Regions from separate parts of the Halorhodospira sp. 9621 genome, predicted to be linked through region 2. Evidence: predicted binding sites of a transcription regulator. Region 2 holds the regulator's gene; each other region holds the start of a gene.
The links. Region 2 encodes sigma-54, which starts transcription at its own class of promoters, with help from an activator protein. Its sites were predicted from a motif close to TGGCANGNTNCNTGCTT; they were not measured.

Region 1: the regulator sigma-54 is predicted to act here: its motif matches at 2,215-2,231, upstream of LRF89_RS05880 (P-II family nitrogen regulator).
Region 3: the regulator sigma-54 is predicted to act here: its motif matches at 2,769-2,785, upstream of flgA (flagellar basal body P-ring formation chaperone FlgA).
Region 4: the regulator sigma-54 is predicted to act here: its motif matches at 2,735-2,751, upstream of LRF89_RS02300 (PEP-CTERM sorting domain-containing protein).

Annotation. Positions count from the first base shown of each region.
Region 1 covers NZ_JAJNRD010000008.1:44,594-48,741, reverse strand. The annotation lists gene LRF89_RS05895 (TorF family putative porin) at 1-179, shown strand, start outside; gene LRF89_RS05890 (YifB family Mg chelatase-like AAA ATPase) at 227-1,738, opposite strand; gene ubiK (ubiquinone biosynthesis accessory factor UbiK) at 1,799-2,080, opposite strand; gene LRF89_RS05880 (P-II family nitrogen regulator) at 2,305-2,643, shown strand; gene LRF89_RS05875 (ammonium transporter) at 2,680-3,924, shown strand; gene LRF89_RS05870 (hypothetical protein) at 4,068-4,148, shown strand, end outside.
Region 2 covers NZ_JAJNRD010000007.1:14,662-18,809, reverse strand. The annotation lists gene rapZ (RNase adapter RapZ) at 1-369, opposite strand, end outside; gene LRF89_RS05240 (HPr kinase/phosphorylase) at 366-911, opposite strand; gene LRF89_RS05235 (PTS sugar transporter subunit IIA) at 884-1,354, opposite strand; gene hpf (ribosome hibernation-promoting factor, HPF/YfiA family) at 1,398-1,724, opposite strand; gene LRF89_RS05225 (RNA polymerase factor sigma-54) at 1,767-3,221, opposite strand; gene lptB (LPS export ABC transporter ATP-binding protein) at 3,262-3,987, opposite strand; gene lptA (lipopolysaccharide transport periplasmic protein LptA) at 3,992-4,148, opposite strand, start outside.
Region 3 covers NZ_JAJNRD010000015.1:25,164-29,311, forward strand. The annotation lists gene trmD (tRNA (guanosine(37)-N1)-methyltransferase TrmD) at 1-126, shown strand, start outside; gene rplS (50S ribosomal protein L19) at 144-497, shown strand; gene LRF89_RS08365 (hypothetical protein) at 490-882, opposite strand; gene LRF89_RS08370 (flagella synthesis protein FlgN) at 961-1,488, opposite strand; gene flgM (flagellar biosynthesis anti-sigma factor FlgM) at 1,488-1,796, opposite strand; gene flgA (flagellar basal body P-ring formation chaperone FlgA) at 1,961-2,722, opposite strand; gene LRF89_RS08385 (chemotaxis protein CheV) at 2,886-3,821, shown strand; gene LRF89_RS08390 (CheR family methyltransferase) at 3,840-4,148, shown strand, end outside.
Region 4 covers NZ_JAJNRD010000002.1:229,651-233,798, reverse strand. The annotation lists gene prsK (XrtA/PEP-CTERM system histidine kinase PrsK) at 1-235, shown strand, start outside; gene prsR (PEP-CTERM-box response regulator transcription factor) at 259-1,614, shown strand; gene LRF89_RS02300 (PEP-CTERM sorting domain-containing protein) at 1,696-2,640, opposite strand; gene prsT (XrtA/PEP-CTERM system TPR-repeat protein PrsT) at 3,257-4,148, shown strand, end outside.

The DNA of each region.
Region 1 (4,148 bases), on a different contig from region 2:
TCGGCTACCTGGTGATCGACTCCGACACCAACCTGGACGGCGCCGATGCCGCCCTGGGCGTCGGTTACGAGTACGGCACGCTCGATCTCAGCCTGGTGGGCACCTACAACAGCTCCGACGCGGCGGATGAAGACGACGACGAGACCCAGGTGGCCTTCACCGTGTCCCGCTCCTTCTAGCCGCACCCCCCTGCACCCGGGGGCGCCGGCCGGCGCCTCCGGTCGGGTTACCCCGCCCCGCCACGCTCCTCCAGCCCCCGCCGCAGCCCGACCGCCTCGGCCACGTGGCGCCCCTCGATGGGGTCGACCTCGTCGAGATCGGCCAGCGTCCGCGCCACCCGCAGCAGGCGGTGGTGCCCGCGCGGCGACAGGCCGATAACCTCGGTGGCCCGCTCCAGCGTCGCCTCGGCCTCTGGCACCAGTGCGCAGGCCGATTCGAGGGCCTCTCCGGCCAGTTCGGCGGCGATCACCCCGGAGCGCTGCCGCCGCCGCTCACGGGCCCGAGCCACCCGTTCGGCCACCACACCGCTCGGCTCGGCCGCCGGCGCGGCGGTCAGTTCCCGGGCACTGAGCCGCGGCACCTCCACGGCGATGTCGAAGCGATCCAGCAGGGGGCCGGTCATCCGGTCGCGATAACGCGCCACCTGTTCCGGCGTACAGCGACACACCCCGCGCGGATCGCCGTGGTAGCCGCAGGGGCAGGGGTTCATCGCCGCGACCAGCTGGAACGCCGCCGGGTAGGTCACCCGGGCGTTGCTGCGGGCGATGCTCACCTGGCGGGCCTGTAGGGGCTCGCGCAGCGCCTCCAGGGCGTTGCGCGGCAGCTCCGGGAATTCGTCGAGGAAGAGCACACCGCGGTGAGCCAGGGAGACCTCGCCGGGACGCGGCGGCTGCCCGCCACCGATCAGGGCGGCGGCGGAGACGGTGTGGTGCGGAGCGCGAAAGGCCGGCACCCGCCAGGTGGCCGGATCCACCCCCGCGCCGCTGACCGAGCGCACCGCCGCCGCCTCCAGCGCCTCGGCCTCCGGCAGCGGCGGCAGCAAACCCGGCAACCGCTCGGCGAGCATGCTCTTGCCGGTGCCCGGCGGCCCGCTGAGCAGCAGGTTGTGGCCGCCGGCGGCGGCCACCTCCAGCGCCCGGCGCGGTCCGGCCTGACCGCGGACCTCGGCCAGATCCGGGCCCCGGGGCCGCTGCTCGGCCGCCGCTGCCGGCCCCACCGGGGGCAGTGGATCACGGCCGTCCAGGTGGTCGAGGACCGCCAGCAGCCGCTGCGCGGCTATTGCCCCCTGCGGATGGACCAGGGCGGCCTCGGCGCCGTCGCCGGCGGGGATGATCAGCCGCCGGCCGGCGTCGCGGGCGGCGCGGGCCGCCGGCAGGGTCGCACCCACCTCACGGAGCTCGCCGCCGAGGGCCAGCTCGCCGATGAACTCCAGCGAATCGAGGTCGCCGTGGACCTGCCCCGAGGCGGCCAGGACGCCGATAGCGATGGCCAGATCGAACCGGCCCCCGCCCTTGGGCAGGTCCGCGGGGGCGAGATTGACGGTGACGCGGCCGACCGGAAACGTCAGGCCGCTGTTGATGATGGCGCTGCGGACCCGGTCCCGGGCCTCGCGCACCTCGGCCCGCGGCAGGCCGACAAGTGAGAACGCAGGCAGCCCCGGCGCCAGGTGGACCTCCACCCGGACCTCGGGGGCCGACACGCCGAGCGCCGCCCGCGCCCGGGTTACAGCCAGTGCCATGGAACCCTCCCTGGTTCGTGGGGCACACGCGACGGTCAGCGGGGCATACCGCCCCGCCGGTTAGCCGTCGCTGCCGCCGGCAGGACCGCCCGGGCCGCCGCCCTGGGCCTTCTCCAGCTCGGCAACGCGGCGGTTGAGTTCCTCGAGCTGGGCCCGGGTCCGTGCCAGAACCTTGGCCTGGGCGTCGAACTCCTCGCGGGTCACCAGATCCAGCCGCGAGAAGCCGGCCTGCAGCGAGGCGCGGACGTTCTTCTCCACCTCGTCGTGGAACTCGCGCACGCCGGCCGGCAGGCTTGCCGTGAGCTTCTGCGCCAGTTCGTCGATGGTTTTCTGATCGATCATCGCCTTTCCAACCCTGTGGTCACGCACCGAAACCGTGCAGCGGCGCCGTTCTCGCCCCCGACTGGTGCAGGGGTCACCGGGCCGCCGGTCTGTTCCCCCCGGTGTGGCGCGGTTTCGCCGTCGCCCCGGGGCCCTGGCACGCCTCCTGCAACACCCCTGATGACCGCAGCCGCATCCACTCGCCGCTGCGGCTCCGTACAACGCGTACAACGAGGACGACGCTCATGAAATTGGTAACGGCAATCATCAAGCCTTTCAAGCTCGATGACGTCCGCGAAGCGCTCTCCGCCATCGGGGTCCAAGGTATCACGGTCACCGAGGTGAAGGGCTTCGGGCGTCAGAAGGGACACACCGAGCTCTACCGCGGTGCCGAGTACGTGGTCGACTTCCTGCCCAAGATGAAGCTGGAAATCGCCATCGACGACAGTCTAGTGGACCGCGCCTGTGACGCCATCCGCCAGGCCGCGAACAGCGGCAAGATCGGCGACGGCAAGATCTTCGTCTTCGACGTCGAGCAGGCCATCCGCATCCGCACCGGCGATACCGGCACGGACGCGCTGTAACCGGCCCGCCCCCACTCAACGCAGAGGACCTGAACCATGGAAGACGTAGTCGAACTTGCCTACGCCCTCGATACTTTCTACTTCCTGCTCTCGGGCGCACTGGTCATGTGGATGGCCGCCGGGTTCACCATGCTCGAGGCCGGGATGGTGCGCGCCAAGAACACCACGGAGATCCTGACCAAGAACATCGGGCTCTACTCCATCGCCGTGATCATGTACATGCTCATCGGCTGGAACCTGATGTACGAGAGTTCGGGCAGTCTGCTGCCCACCTTCAGCTTCCTGCTGCCTGCCAGCGAGCCGGTCACCGCCGAGATGGCGCGCAGCGGCGAGGCGACGGAGTCCTACTTCTCGGACTTCTTCTTCCAGGTGGTCTTCGTGGCCACGGCCATGTCCATCGTCTCGGGTGCCGTGGCCGAGCGGATGAAGCTCTGGTCCTTCCTGATCTTCGCCGTGGTGCTCACTGGCTTCATCTACCCGATCCAGGGGCTGTGGAGCTGGGGCGGCGGCTTCCTCGACCAGATGGGCTTCTCGGACTTCGCCGGCTCGGCCATCGTCCACATGGCGGGTGCCTCGGCAGCCCTGGCCGGTGTCCTGGTCCTGGGTGCGCGCAAGGGCAAGTACGGCCCCCGCGGCGAGGTGCGGGCCATCCCCGGCGCCAACCTGCCCCTGGCTACCCTGGGCACCTTCATCCTCTGGCTTGGCTGGTTCGGGTTCAACGGCGGCTCGGAGCTGTCGGTCTCGTCGGCGGGTGCGGCCAACGCGGTGGCGACGATCTTCATGAACACCAACCTGGCCGCCGCCGGCGGTGTCGTCGCCGCCCTGCTCCTGGCCCGCGCCCTGTTTGGCAAGGCCGACCTGACCATGGCCCTCAACGGCGCCATCGCCGGTCTGGTCTCGATCACCGCCGGGCCGGACACTCCCTCGCCCCTGCTCGCCGCGATCATCGGCGGGGTCGGCGGCGTCCTGGTGGTCTTCTCCATCGTCGCCCTCGACAAGCTGAAGATCGACGACCCGGTGGGCGCGATCTCGGCCCACGGCACGGCCGGCATCTGGGGCATCCTGGCGGTGCTGCTCTCCAACCCGGACGCCACCTTCGGCGCCCAGATCGCCGGGATCCTGTCCATCTTCACCTTCGTCTTCCTGGCCAGCCTGGTGGTCTGGCTGATCCTGCGCTTCACCCTGGGCATCCGTGCCAAAGAGGAAGACGAGCAGAAGGGCATGGACGTGACCGAGTGCGGGATGGAGGCCTACCCGGACTTCACCGCCGGTCGCAAATAGGGCAACCGATCCTCTCCTCCTCTCCCGAACGGGAGACCTTGCGGGCGCTTCGGCGCCCGCTTTTCTTTGCTACGGGGGTAGACGGAACCGCTATCCTGTGCGCTGCGTGCCAGCATCCAAGTCCCCGTTCCGAGGAGAAAACCATGCATTCCAAGTGGATCCCGTGGACCTGCGCCGTCGCCGCCGTGGCCGGCGCCTCGGTCGCCAGCGCCGCCGACCACCGG
Region 2 (4,148 bases):
GGCGTCGGCCAGCGGCTGATCGCCCTCGGCCAGGGGGTGGCGCCGCCGGGTCTCGCTATAGCGGCGCATGAGGATGGCGTCTTCGGCGTAGAGGAACAGCACCTCGGTGGCGATGCCCTGCTCGCGCAGCGCAGTCAGCGTCTCGGGCAGGCGCTGCAGGTCGCGGGGCGGGTTGCGGGCGTCCAGCCCCACCGCGAAGCGCTCGCCGGTGGGTGCGTCGCGATTCTGCGCGTAGCGGGCCAGCTCGCCGATCAGGCTCACTGGCAGGTTATCGATGCAGTAGTAACCGGCGTCTTCCAGGGTGTGCAGGGCGACGCTCTTGCCCGAGCCCGACAGGCCGCTGACCACGATCAGGCGCAGTTCGCTCATGCCGGCACCCCGTGGTTCCGGCCGCTGCGCTGGTGTGTTGCGACCTCCGCGACGAGGCGGCCGGCGGCGGCCTCGATCAGCGGCGCCAGCGGCCGGCGTTCGCTGTCGGTCAGGGTCACCCGGGGTAGGGCCAGGCCGAGCAGTTCGCGGTGATCGCGCCGGCCGTGCAGGGCGGCCTCGGCTTCGGTGGGGCCGGGAGCGCGCTGGAGCTGGATGCACAGAGCCACGGCGGTCTCGCTGCGCAGCGCCGCGGGGCCGTAGAGTTCGGTGATGTCCACCAGGCCGAGGTCGCGCAGGCAGAGCAGGCCCCGCCCCTGCTGCGGACCGGCGCCGAGCAGGCGATCACCGTCGCGGCGCAGCTGTACGGCGTCGTCGGCCACCAGGGCGTGACCACGGTCGAGCAGCGCCAGGGCGGCGTCGCTCTTGCCCACGCCGCTGGGGCCCTCCAGCAGGATCCCGCGGCCGTGGACCGCCATCAGCAGGCCGGGGATGACCGGCCGGTTCTCGGCCGCGTTCACGATGGGTCGGCGTGCGACTGCCATTCGCGCAGGGCCATCTGCAGCTCGTCCCCGTCCGAGGAGCGGCGCAGCCGCTCGCACAGGCTGCTGTCGCTGAACATCTCGGCAAGGCTGGCGAGGATCTGCAGGTGCTCGTCGGTGAAGTGCTCGGGTACGACGAGGGCGAAGAGCAGGTCCACCGGTGCCTTGTCGAAGGCGTCGAAATCGATGCCCCGGTCCAGGCGGATGAGGGCCCCGATGGCGCGGTCGATCCCGTCGATGCGGGCGTGGGGCGCGGCGCCGCCGTGCCCCAGGCCCGTGCTGCCCAGTCGCTCACGGGCCAGCAACCGGTTGCTGATCTCCCGGGCGTCGAGGCCGTCGCCGCTGGCCCCGATCAGCTCGCCTATGCGCAGGAGCACCTGCTCCTTGTCCTCGATGCCGCTCTCGCAGCGAACACGTTCCGGCGTGATGAGTTGCTCGATGTCCATGGAGTGTCCGATCGGCTGGCCCGCTGAACCGCGTCCCGCCGCCTTAAAGGCTGGCCTTGAGGGACGCGCCCTGCCGTCGCTGATCGACGGCCTTCTCTTTGTGTTTCAGGACCTGACGGTCAAGCTTGTCCACGAGCACGTCAATGGCTGCATAGAGATCCTCCTCGATGGCATCGGCAAAAACGCGCCCGCCGCCACCCCCGATGTGGATGACCGACTCGGCCTTCTGCTGCTTCTTCTCCACCGTGAGGATCACCTCGGTATCGATGACGTGGTCGAAGTGGCGCTGGATGCGTTGCATCTTCTCGTTCACATGCGCCCGGAGGGCCGGGGTGATCTCGACATGATGCCCACTGAGCTTGATCTGCATACCGCCTCCTGAACCCCTTTGCCGCCGGCGGAGCCGGGGGCCTCAGCGCCCCCGGGCCTCCCTGCGCTCCGCCGACGATGCGATGGACAGGGACTCCCGGTACTTGGCGACCGTCCGACGCGCCACCTGGATCCCCTCCTCATGAAGGATACGCGCAATCGCGCTGTCACTCAGCGGTTTTGCCCGATCCTCCTCGGCGATCAGCCGGCGGATCCGCGCCCGGATCGCCGTCGCCGAAGCCTCTCCGCCGTCGCTGGTCTGCACGTGGCTCGAGAAAAAGTACTTGAACTCGAAGGTGCCCCGCGGGGTGTGCATGTACTTGTTGGTGGTGATGCGGGAGATGGTGGACTCGTGCATCTCCACCGCCTCGGCGATCTCGCGCAGAACCAGTGGTTGCATCGCCTCCTCGCCGTGGTCGAGGAACCCCTGTTGCCGCTCTACGATGGCGCTGGCCACTTTCAGCAAGGTCTCGTTCCTGCTGCGCAGGCTCTTGATCAGCCAGCGCGCCTCTTGGAGATGGTTGCGGAGGCAGTGGTTGTCCGCGCTGCGGTCCGCTCTGCGGATCAGGCTGGCGTAATACGCGTTGACGCGCAAGCGGGGGGCGGTCTCGCCGTTGAGTTCCACCTGCCAGACGCCGTCGCGGCGCACGACGAGGACATCGGGGATGATGTAGTCCGGGGTTGTGTCGCTGATCTGCGAGCCCGGGCGTGGATCGAGGCTCTGGATCAGACCGAGGATGCCGCCGAGGGCATCTTCGCCGACCCCCAGGGCGCGGCCCAGGTCGTCATGGCGGCGTTCGGCGATGAGCTCCAGGTGGTGGAGGAGGGCGTGCTGCGCCTCCGCACGCCAGGGCGTGTCCTCGGGAAGCTGCTCGAGCTGGACGCACAGCGCTTCCTGAGGGTCGCGGGCGGCAACGCCGGTCGGGTCGAGCCGCTGGACACGCTGCAGGACCGCCTCTAGCTCCTCGGCGCTGACTTGCTCGTCGGCCGGACAGCCGGCCAGCAGATCCTCGGTGCTCTGGGTCAGGTAGCCGTCGTCGCCGACGGCGTCGACGATGACCTCGGCGATGGAGCGCTCCCGGGCGGAGAAGGCCTCGAGCTCGATCTGCGCGTGCAGGTGCTGCTGGAGGCTGTCGGAGGCGGCCGGCCGGTTGTCGAGGGTGTCGCGCTGCGCACCCTCGTCGCCGGGGGCGCTCAGTGCCGTGCTGCCGTCGTAGATGTCGTCCCAGGAGGTGTCCAGGGGCAGGTCTTCGGGGATGTCCTCGCCGGCGGGTTCGCTGGCCGGTGCCTCGTCCTCGTGGGGTTCCGTTTCCTGCTGCTCCTGCTCCTGCCCGGGCTCGGCCTCCTCATCGAGCTCGAGCATGAAGTTCGACTCCAGGGCCTGCTGGATCTCGGTGCGCAGCTCCAGGCTGGAGAGCTGCAGCAGCCGGATGGCCTGCTGCAGCTGCGGGGTCATGGTCAGCTGCTGACCGATGCGTAGCTGAAGCGACTGCTTCATGGCCGTGTCCGTTGTGCTTGAAGCATCCGTAGTCCGTCACTCACAGGCGGAAGTCCTCGCCCAGGTACACCTCGCGTACCCGCGGGTTGGCCAGCACGCTCTCGGCGTCCCCGGCGGCCAGCACCTCGCCGTCACTGAGGATGTAGGCGCGTTGCACGATGCCCAGCGTCTCGCGCACGTTATGGTCGGTGATCAGCACGCCGATACCCCGTTGCGCCAGCTGGCGGACGATCCGCTGGATCTCGCCCACCGAGATGGGGTCGACCCCGGCGAATGGCTCATCAAGCAGTATGAACCGCGGATTCGCCGCGAGGGCGCGGGCGATCTCCACGCGCCGGCGCTCGCCCCCGGACAGGGCGATCCCCGGGGAGTCGCGCACGTGGGTCACGCCGAACTCCTCGAGCAGGCGATCCAGCTCCTGCTCGCGCTCAGTGCCGTCCAGGTCGTCGCGCAGCTGCAGGATGGCCCGTACGTTATCCGCAACGCTCAGTTTACGAAAGACCGAGGGTTCCTGGGGGAGGTAGCCGATGCCCAATCGGGCCCGGGCGTGAATGGGCAACCGAGTGAGGTCGTCGCCTTCCAGGGTGATTCGCCCCTCGTCGGCCTGCACCAGGCCGACGACCATGTAAAAGCACGTGGTCTTGCCGGCCCCGTTGGGGCCGAGCAGGCCGACGATCTCACCGTCGGCGACCTCCAGCCCCGCGCCGTTGACCACGGTGCGGCCGCGATAGCGCTTGCTCAGCCCCTCCGCGCGCAGCGTCACCAACGGGTCATTCCTCCTCGCGCCGTGCCGGATACAGGATGGTCCGCGCCCGCTGCCCCTCGGCGCCGCGGGCCTTCATGACCTGCCCCTCCAGGTCGACGTCGATGGTCTCGGCGGTGACTTGAGCATCCCCCTGCCAGAGATGTGCATCGCCCTGGAAATGG
Region 3 (4,148 bases), on a different contig from region 2:
TGGCTGCGTCGCCCGGATCTGCTCGCCGGGCGGGAGCTGGACGAGCGGCAGCGCCGCTTGCTGGATGAATTCATCGTCGAGCACCGCGCAGGGGCGCGGGCCGGCAACGATCACGAAGAAACGTAGAACCGAGGGGAATCGTCATGAACGTCATCGACGAACTGGAGCGCGAGCAGATCGAGGCGTGCAAGCACACGGTGCCGGAGTTCGCCCCGGGCGACACCGTGCTGGTGCAGGTGTGGGTGCGTGAGGGCGGTCGCGAGCGCGTCCAGCCCTTCGAGGGTGTCGTCATCGCCAAGCGCAAGCGCGGCCTGAACTCCTCGTTCACCCTGCGCAAGACCTCCCACGGCGAGGGCGTCGAGCGGGTCTTCCAGACCTACAGCCCGCAGATCGAGAGCATCAAGGTCAAGCGCCGCGGCGACGTGCGCCAGGCCAAGCTCTACCACCTGCGCGAGCTCAGCGGCAAGGCGGCGCGCATCAAGGAGAAGATCAACTAAGGGCTTCGATTGCCCGGCTCATCCGGCTGGCGGCGGGCTCGTGGGCGGTATCGCGCACGGACTCCGCCGCCCGCTCCGGATTGTCCAGGATCCGTTCCCGGGTCTCCTCGGCCAGGGCGCGGGCTTCCTCCCGATCTCGTGGCACCTCGCCGGTGGCCGAATCCGGCCCCGAGGCGTTGACCGCCACCGGGTCGCTGGCGCGCACCGACTCCGCATCCCGGTTGCCGGCCGCCTCGGTGCGCTCCTCCCGGATCCGTTCCGTCCCCGTTGTCTCCCCGTCCCGTTCCGGGCGCAGGGCCTCCTGGCGACGCTGCTCGGCAGCGTGCTCGGCGTGGTGGGGGCGGATCGCTTCGTGGCTGGCCGTGGCAGGGTCGATCTCGGTCATGGCTGCCTCCGTCGTTCCATCCCCTGAAGATAGCACGCGGGCCGCGGCCCGGTTCGGAGGTTGCCGGAGCGGGTATTGTCAGGCGCGCGTGATGCGCCGGGAGCGGTCGCTGGCGGTGTAGCCGCCGTGGGTGCCGTAGGTGAGTTCATCGGCCCGCTCGTGGGCGCCGGTGGCCAGGTCGAGCAGGCGCCGGGTATGGTCGAGGTTGCGGTGGATGAGGCGGCCATTGGCCTCGTTGCGGGCCTGGATGGTGCGCAGCAACTGCTCCAGCTCGCCCCAGGCGGAGCGCAGCGACTCCGGTGCAGTACGCAACACCGCCCGCACGCCAGCGGTCCCCGGCGGATAGCCGGCTTCGGTGAGAACCCGCCGCAGCTGCTGCTCGGCCTCTTCCAGGGCCTCGACCTGGGCGCCCTTGCGGCGCAGGAGCTCGTCGAAGCCGTTCAGGTCCCGGTCGATCAGTTGCCGGGCCTCGGCCTCGAGGGTGGCGGCGAGTTCCCCGGCGCGCGCCTGGCAGCGCTCGACGCGCACGGCCAGGCGCTGCGCCAGCTCCGCGTCCAGCGTCTGGCGCGGAAAGCGGTCAGAGCGGCCGTGCTCCGCCGGCGTCATCACGACTCGACCAGCGCCTCAAGCTCAGCGAACTTCTTGGCGACTTTCTCGGCGTCCACCGGGTAGTCGCCGTTGGCGATCCGCTCCTTGATGGCTTCGACCCGATCCCGGTCGACTTCCGGGGTTTGGTCGATGCGTTCGCGGACCGTCTGCAGTCGTTCCGAGGTCTCGGCCTCGTCGGCGCCGCCTGCGCCCCGGGGCGGGGCGTTCGACGCCTCGTCGGCGCCGCCGCTCTTCGGGCCCTTGCCCGGCTGGGCGGTCGCGGGTCCGACGGGGCGCGGACCCCCTCCTTCGATCGGATTGGACATCGGGCTCTCCTCAAAACCTTTCCTATGCGGGCTGCAGCGCCGCTCCCTGGCCTGCATGGACCCGTGCTATCCGTATCTATCGGCGGCCCGGGCAGGAACTTGAGTCCTGGTTCCGGTTACTGTGACCCAGGTTGCCACTGACGGCAACTCCCGCCGCCTGCGGCCTAATCGCCGACCCGGACCTGGCCCTCGCCGACGACCCGTGCCTGGATCTCCCGTCCGGAGTCCAGGTTCTCCACCCGGATCCGGTCGCCTTTCTGGCCGTGCTCCAGGGCGCGGCCACGGCTGCTGATCTGGATGGCATCGCCCCGGCCGGCGGCGATGGTGACCCGGTCGTTGCGCTCGACCAGCGTCGGGGGCTGCACGTGGTTGCCGGTCACGGCCACCCCCTCGCGCAGGCTCCGGCGTACCTCCTGGCCGACCAGATCGCCGGCGTCGCGGTAGAACTCGCCGCGGACCCGGCGCGCATCCCGCGTAGCGGTGCGCAGATCCGCCGCCGCGAGCCGCTGTCCGCGGCGCAAGCTGCGTGCGGCCACCACCATCTCCGTCTTCAAGGTGGTTTCCATGCGCACGTAAACGGTCCAGGGTGCCTCTCCGCTGCAGCGCACCCCCACGGTACCGGCTTGGTGGGGGCTGCGCCCGCGGGGGATGAACCCCTCCAGCTCGCCGTCACACGCACGCAGTTTCAACCGGCCGTCCACCCCGCGGGCCTCGACCTCCACCTCGTCGTACTCGCCGGCCAGCGCCTCGCGCAGGAACACCTCCGCCGTCTCACGGATGGCCTCCGGCGACTGGGTGCTGGCCTGCGCCGCCGCCGGGGCCAGGACCGTCAGCGCCAACAATACGACGGCCAGGCGCCAGGCGGGCGACGGTCGCGCACTGCGCCCGACCCTGCGGGCGGGGGTGGCGCCGGCGGGTCTGCTCATCGGTCCGCGCGCAACCTCCATTCGGTTGGTGATCCTCCGGAGAAATATGCAAAGGGTGTGCCGCGGCGTCGGCCGCTTTCCCTGATCCGGCTACCGGATTAACATGACGCCAACGGGCGGGGGCCAGCCCCCGGGACGTACGCCGATAAGGGAGCCGTCAGCGATGGCCGGAATCATGAGCTCCGTCGACCAGCGGACCCAGCTGGCTGGCCATAACCGCATGGAGCTGCTGCTGTTCCGTTTCGAGGGGCGGCAGCGCTACGGGATCAACGTGTTCAAGGTCCGCGAGGTCATACCGGCCCCGGAGCTCAGTTACGTGCCGCATGCCCATCCGGCCTCCCTCGGCATCGCCTACGTCCGCGGCCACACCCTCTCGGTGCTCGATCTGAGCTACGCCACCGGCAACGGCGCCATCACCAAGGAAGAAGGCAACTACATCATCGTCACCGAGTACAACCGTCAGGTCCAGGGGTTCCTGGTCGGCGGGGTGGACCGGATCGTCAACATCAACTGGCAGGACGTGCTGCCGCCGCCGAGCGGGGGCAGCGCCGGCAGCTACCTGACCGCCGTGGCGCGCTACGACGGGCAGATGATCCAGATCGTCGACGTCGAGAAGGTCCTCGCCGAGGTTCAGCGTGCCGGCGGCGCCGATCCGGAGGTCACCGAGGGCGGTGGCGTGGATCACGCCGAGGGCTCCGAGGCTTACAAGGTCCTGGTGGTGGACGACTCGGCGGTCGCCCGGGGGCAGATCAAGCGCACGCTCGAGGAGATCGGTGTGCGCGTGGTCACCAAGAACAACGGCCGCGAGGCGCTGGAGCAGCTGCGCACCTGGAAGGATCAGGATCCCTCCGGGCTCGACGATCTGCTGATGGTGGTCTCGGACATCGAGATGCCGGTGCTCGACGGCTACACCCTGACCCGATCGATCCGGCAGGATCCGGGGCTTGCCGGGGTCCACGTCCTGCTCCACTCCTCGCTCAGCGGTGTCTTCAACACCGAGATGGTGCGTCGCGTGGGGGCCGACGAGTTCCTGGCCAAGTTCCACTCCCGGGAGTTGGCCGAGCGGGTCGGCGCCCGGCTGGCCGAGCGAGGGGGATGAGCATGCAAGGAGGACGGTTTGGCCGCGCTTTCCGTGGGTGAAGAGGAGTACCAGGCGTTCGCACGGTTCCTGGAGCGCGCCTGCGGGATCGTCCTTGGGCCGAGCAAGCAGTACCTGGTGGCCAGCCGGCTCGGGCCGCTGCTCGAGGCCGAGCGCATCCCGGATCTGGCCACCCTTGTCCAGCGGCTCGAGCAGCGCCCCACCGCCGATCTCAAGGGGCGGGTTATCGAGGCGATGACCACCAACGAGACCCAGTGGTTCCGCGACCGCTTCCCCTTCGACGTCCTGCGTCGGCACCTGCTCCCCGAGATGGAGCGCCGCCGCGTC
Region 4 (4,148 bases), on a different contig from region 2:
CAACGGGCACGGCATGGACCCGGTCTTCATGCGGGATCGGCTGTTCCGGCCGTTCCAGACCACCAAGGGAAATGCAGGGATGGGCATCGGCGTCTATGAGGCGCGGGAGTACATTGCTGCCCTCGGCGGGCGGATCGACGTCGATAGCGAACCGGGTAGTGGCACGCGCTTCACGGTGCAGTTGTTGGCGCGGACGGCCGCAGCGGCGCCGACCCCCGCGGTGGCTGTGCCCTGAGATTGGACAAGGAGCGAGGGACGGTGGCCAATACCTATAAGCTACTGATCATTGAGGATGACGAGGGGCTGCAGGAGCAGCTGCGTTGGTGTTTCGACGGCTACGAAATCGTCCAGGCCTATGACCGCGCGCAGGCGGTGAAGGAGGCGCGCCGCCATCAGCCGGAGCTGATGCTGGTCGACCTGGGGTTGCCTCCGGATCCGGCCAACGCCAGCGAGGGGCTGGCCGCGCTGCAGGAGGTCCTCGGTGAGGCCCCGCAGAGTAAGGCGATCGTCGTCACCGGCAACGACGACCGGGAGAATGCCCTGCGTGCCGTGGCGCTCGGTGCCTACGACTTCTATAGCAAGCCTGTGGACGCCGATACGCTCCGGCTGCTGGTGGACCGGGCCGCACAGCTCTACAGCCTTGAGGCGGAGAATCGGCACCTGGCCCAGCGCTCCGCCTCGCCGTTGGACGGCTTCCTCACGGGAGATCCGGAGATGCTCCGCGTCTGCCAAATGGTCGAGCGGGTCGCCCCGGCGGATGCGACGGTGCTGCTGCGTGGGGAAAGCGGGACCGGCAAAGAGATCCTGGCCCGCGCCGTGCATCGGCTCAGTGGGCGCAGCGAGCAGCGATTCGTGGCCATCAACTGTGCGGCTATCCCCGAGAATCTGCTCGAGAGCGAGCTCTTCGGCTACGAGAAGGGGGCGTTCACCGGTGCCCATCGTCAGACCATCGGCAAGATCGAGTACGCGGACGGTGGCACCCTGTTCCTCGATGAGATCGGTGACCTGCCCCTGAGCCTGCAGGCGAAGCTGCTGCGTTTTCTCCAGGAGCGGACCATCGAGCGGGTTGGCGGACGCCAGTCGATCCCGGTGGATGTGCGCGTGGTCTGTGCCACCCACCGCGATCTGGGGCAGATGATCCGCGAAAGGGAATTCCGCGAGGATCTCTTCTATCGAGTTGCCGAGATCGAACTGACCATCCCGGCGCTGCGCGAGCGCCAAGGCGATGCCGCCCTCGTTGCGCACTCCCTTCTTGAGCGCTTCGCGCGCGAGCAGCGGCATCCGCGGCGTGAGTTTACCCCCGAAGCCATCGACGCGATCGAAGCCCACACTTGGCCCGGGAATGTCCGCGAGATGGAGAACGTCATCCGTCGAGCGGTCATCATGGCCGACGGCAAGAGGATCACGCCGGAAGAGCTCGGTCTGGAATGTCCCAGCGACGACCAGGAAGGGGATAGCAGTCTGCGGCTCAGGCAAGTCCGCGACCAGGCCGAGCAGCAGGCGGTAGTCCGGGCGTTGAGCCGTTGCAACGGGAACATCGCCCAAGCAGCAGCCTTATTGGGGGTGTCCCGGCCAACGTTGTACAGCCTCATGGATAAGTACGGCTTGCGCTAAACGCCTGTAAGTAAGAAAAAATGCGGGGGGGCGTTTGCCTCCCCCGCGGGGCGCTGCGGCGCTTTGCCGGGTGCCTAAGCGTTAGGCAGCTGGTTCGTTCGCGCTCGTGCGCCGCCGGTGGGCCACGCCCGAACTGGCTGCCAGAAGAACCAGCGCCCCACCCATGAGCATCAAGGTGCTGGGCTCCGGAACCTGGAAGTCCACGCTGCCCCGGCGATCGCCCGCATAGTGCGTGTAGAGCTCTTGCTCGGCGTCCGTGAACGTTTCCTCGTCCTCGTTGAGCACGGTGTTTCTGTTGGCTTCCAGTGCACCACCGGCCTCGCCGAAGGCCGTAATGACAACCTCCTGGGCCAACAGCTCTGCCCAGTCCTCCGGGTTTGCCGTGGCCCAGAAGCCCTCCCGCGCAAATTCCACATCGAAGAGAAGGTCAAACTGCGTGGCATTGACCCGCTCCAGGTTCCCATCGTCGTCTTCGATGAATTCGGCCAGAGCTGAGCCGCCGGTAAGTTCCAGGCTAAGAACATGTTCGCCGGAGCCGGCGTTCTGCCATACCTCACTGTCGGTATCGAATGCTTCACCCGTGGCCAAATCGCTCTGGCCAAGCTCAGCGTCTTCATCGCCGCCAAAGAAGAAGTCGATCGTGCCACCGTCATAGGTTAGCCCGTTGTCCTCGTCGATGGTTCCAGTAATATTGTCCCATCGTAGGGTCATATCCCGCTGGCCGAGCCCTACGAGTTCGTCATCCCCTATATCGAAGGGGTTGTAGGCGTCGATCCGGCCGAATCCAATGTCATTGAACCGCGATCCAGCATCCGGAATCCAGTTCTCTCCCTCGCTGGTTCCGAACTGGGTGGTGGCGGTACGCAGTGACCAGCCCAGCGAGGTTAACGGTTCTGTCGGCCCGTCATCGAAACCGTCAAAATCAGTGGGATCAATGGTGAACTGTGTCCCGTACACGGGTGCTGTGATGAGCCCGAGTGTGAGTGCGGCCGGAACTCCAAGCCAGAGTGTTTTCCTTGCCTGCATGATTCTTCTCCCGACTGTATTGCCTGCAGTTCGTGTGTTTACGCTGCTAGCCCGCATGGATGTGGGCGTTCTTCCCGAGCGCCCGCTGTGGTGGATGCATCGGCCGTGCCAATAGCGCGCAGTATCGGCTGGATGGCGCGCTGTGACTCGTCCACACGGCCGGTCAAGCGGTTGAGGCGCACGGTGTGTGTAAACCCCTTCGACATCGGCCGTGTTTGCTCACAGGTCTGCGGTGGCGGTTTTCCTTCGGAAAACGGCGCGCGTCGCGCATTCTTGGCATCGGAAACGTGGGGAGGCGAAGCGGTTCGGCTTGTATAGAGCAGCGACGGTCGATCCCCGTAGAGATCGTGTTTTGCGCTGACTCCAGCGCCGTTAAGAGAAATGCCCCCCTCTTGTCCGATGGATTGGGACGAGCCCTCAGGCAGGCAGGTAAAGAGAGGCGGCGGCGCCTACAGTTGTACTGGCGAGCCGAGCTGCACGCCGTGGGTAAATCAAACATTAAAAGCAAGGTTATGGCGTTGGGATCTTTCGGGAGGTCGCCATGGAGCGTTGGTATGGGTTTCGCCTGGGACGGTTTCAGTTTGTTTCTGACACCGGGCGGGTCAGGAAGTGGGTTGTGAGCTGGGCCGCCTTAGGCCTTTGTGCAGTCACCCTGGGTGCCTGCGATGCGTGGACAGGGCTCACCGAGGAGGAGTACCTGGAGCGGGCGGTCTCGCAGATGGAGGCTGGCGACTACCGCGGAGCGGTTATTGACTACCGGAATGCACTTCGGGAGCGGGATGCGCCGGAGACACGGGGTCAGTTGGGGCTGGCATACGCCGGGGACGGAGAGGTCGAGGCCGCGGTCAACCATCTGAGCCGGGCGATGGAGCAAGGTGCTGAGCCTGAGCGTTACATGCCAACCTTGGCTCGCCTTTATCACGAGACCGGGCAGCACGGAAAGGTCCGGTCCCTGGAGACGGAAACGCTGGAGGGCAAGGCCCGGGCTCGGGTGCTGGCCTACCAGGCGGCGTCTGCCTACCACCGCGGTGATGCGGATCAGGCGGGTGATCTCCTGGCCGAGGCCGAGGCGTTCGAGGATCCGCTGCCGGAGGTTGAGCTCGCCCGATCCTTTCATGCGCTCAATGCTGGGGATCAGGAGCGGGCGCGGGAGCACCTGGCCGAGGCGATTGCCCTCGATCGACGCTACTACGCCGCCTGGTCGCTCAAGGGCACCCTGGCCAATGCCGCTGGGGATATCCAGGCCGCGCTGGAAGCGCTGGATCGGGCGATCGAGTTGCGCCCGGACTACGTCGCGGATCGTTTCACCCGCGCATGGGTCCGTCTTAGCGATAGCGACCTGGCCGGAGCCCGTGACGACGCGGATCTGTTGGTGGAGCACGCCTCGGATTATCCGGGGGGGCACCACGTGAGGGGGTTGCTGGCGCTGGAGGACGATGATCCGGATGCAGCCCGCAGGCACTTTGAGCAGGCGTTGGCGACGCAACGCGAGTATCGCCCGGTGCGCC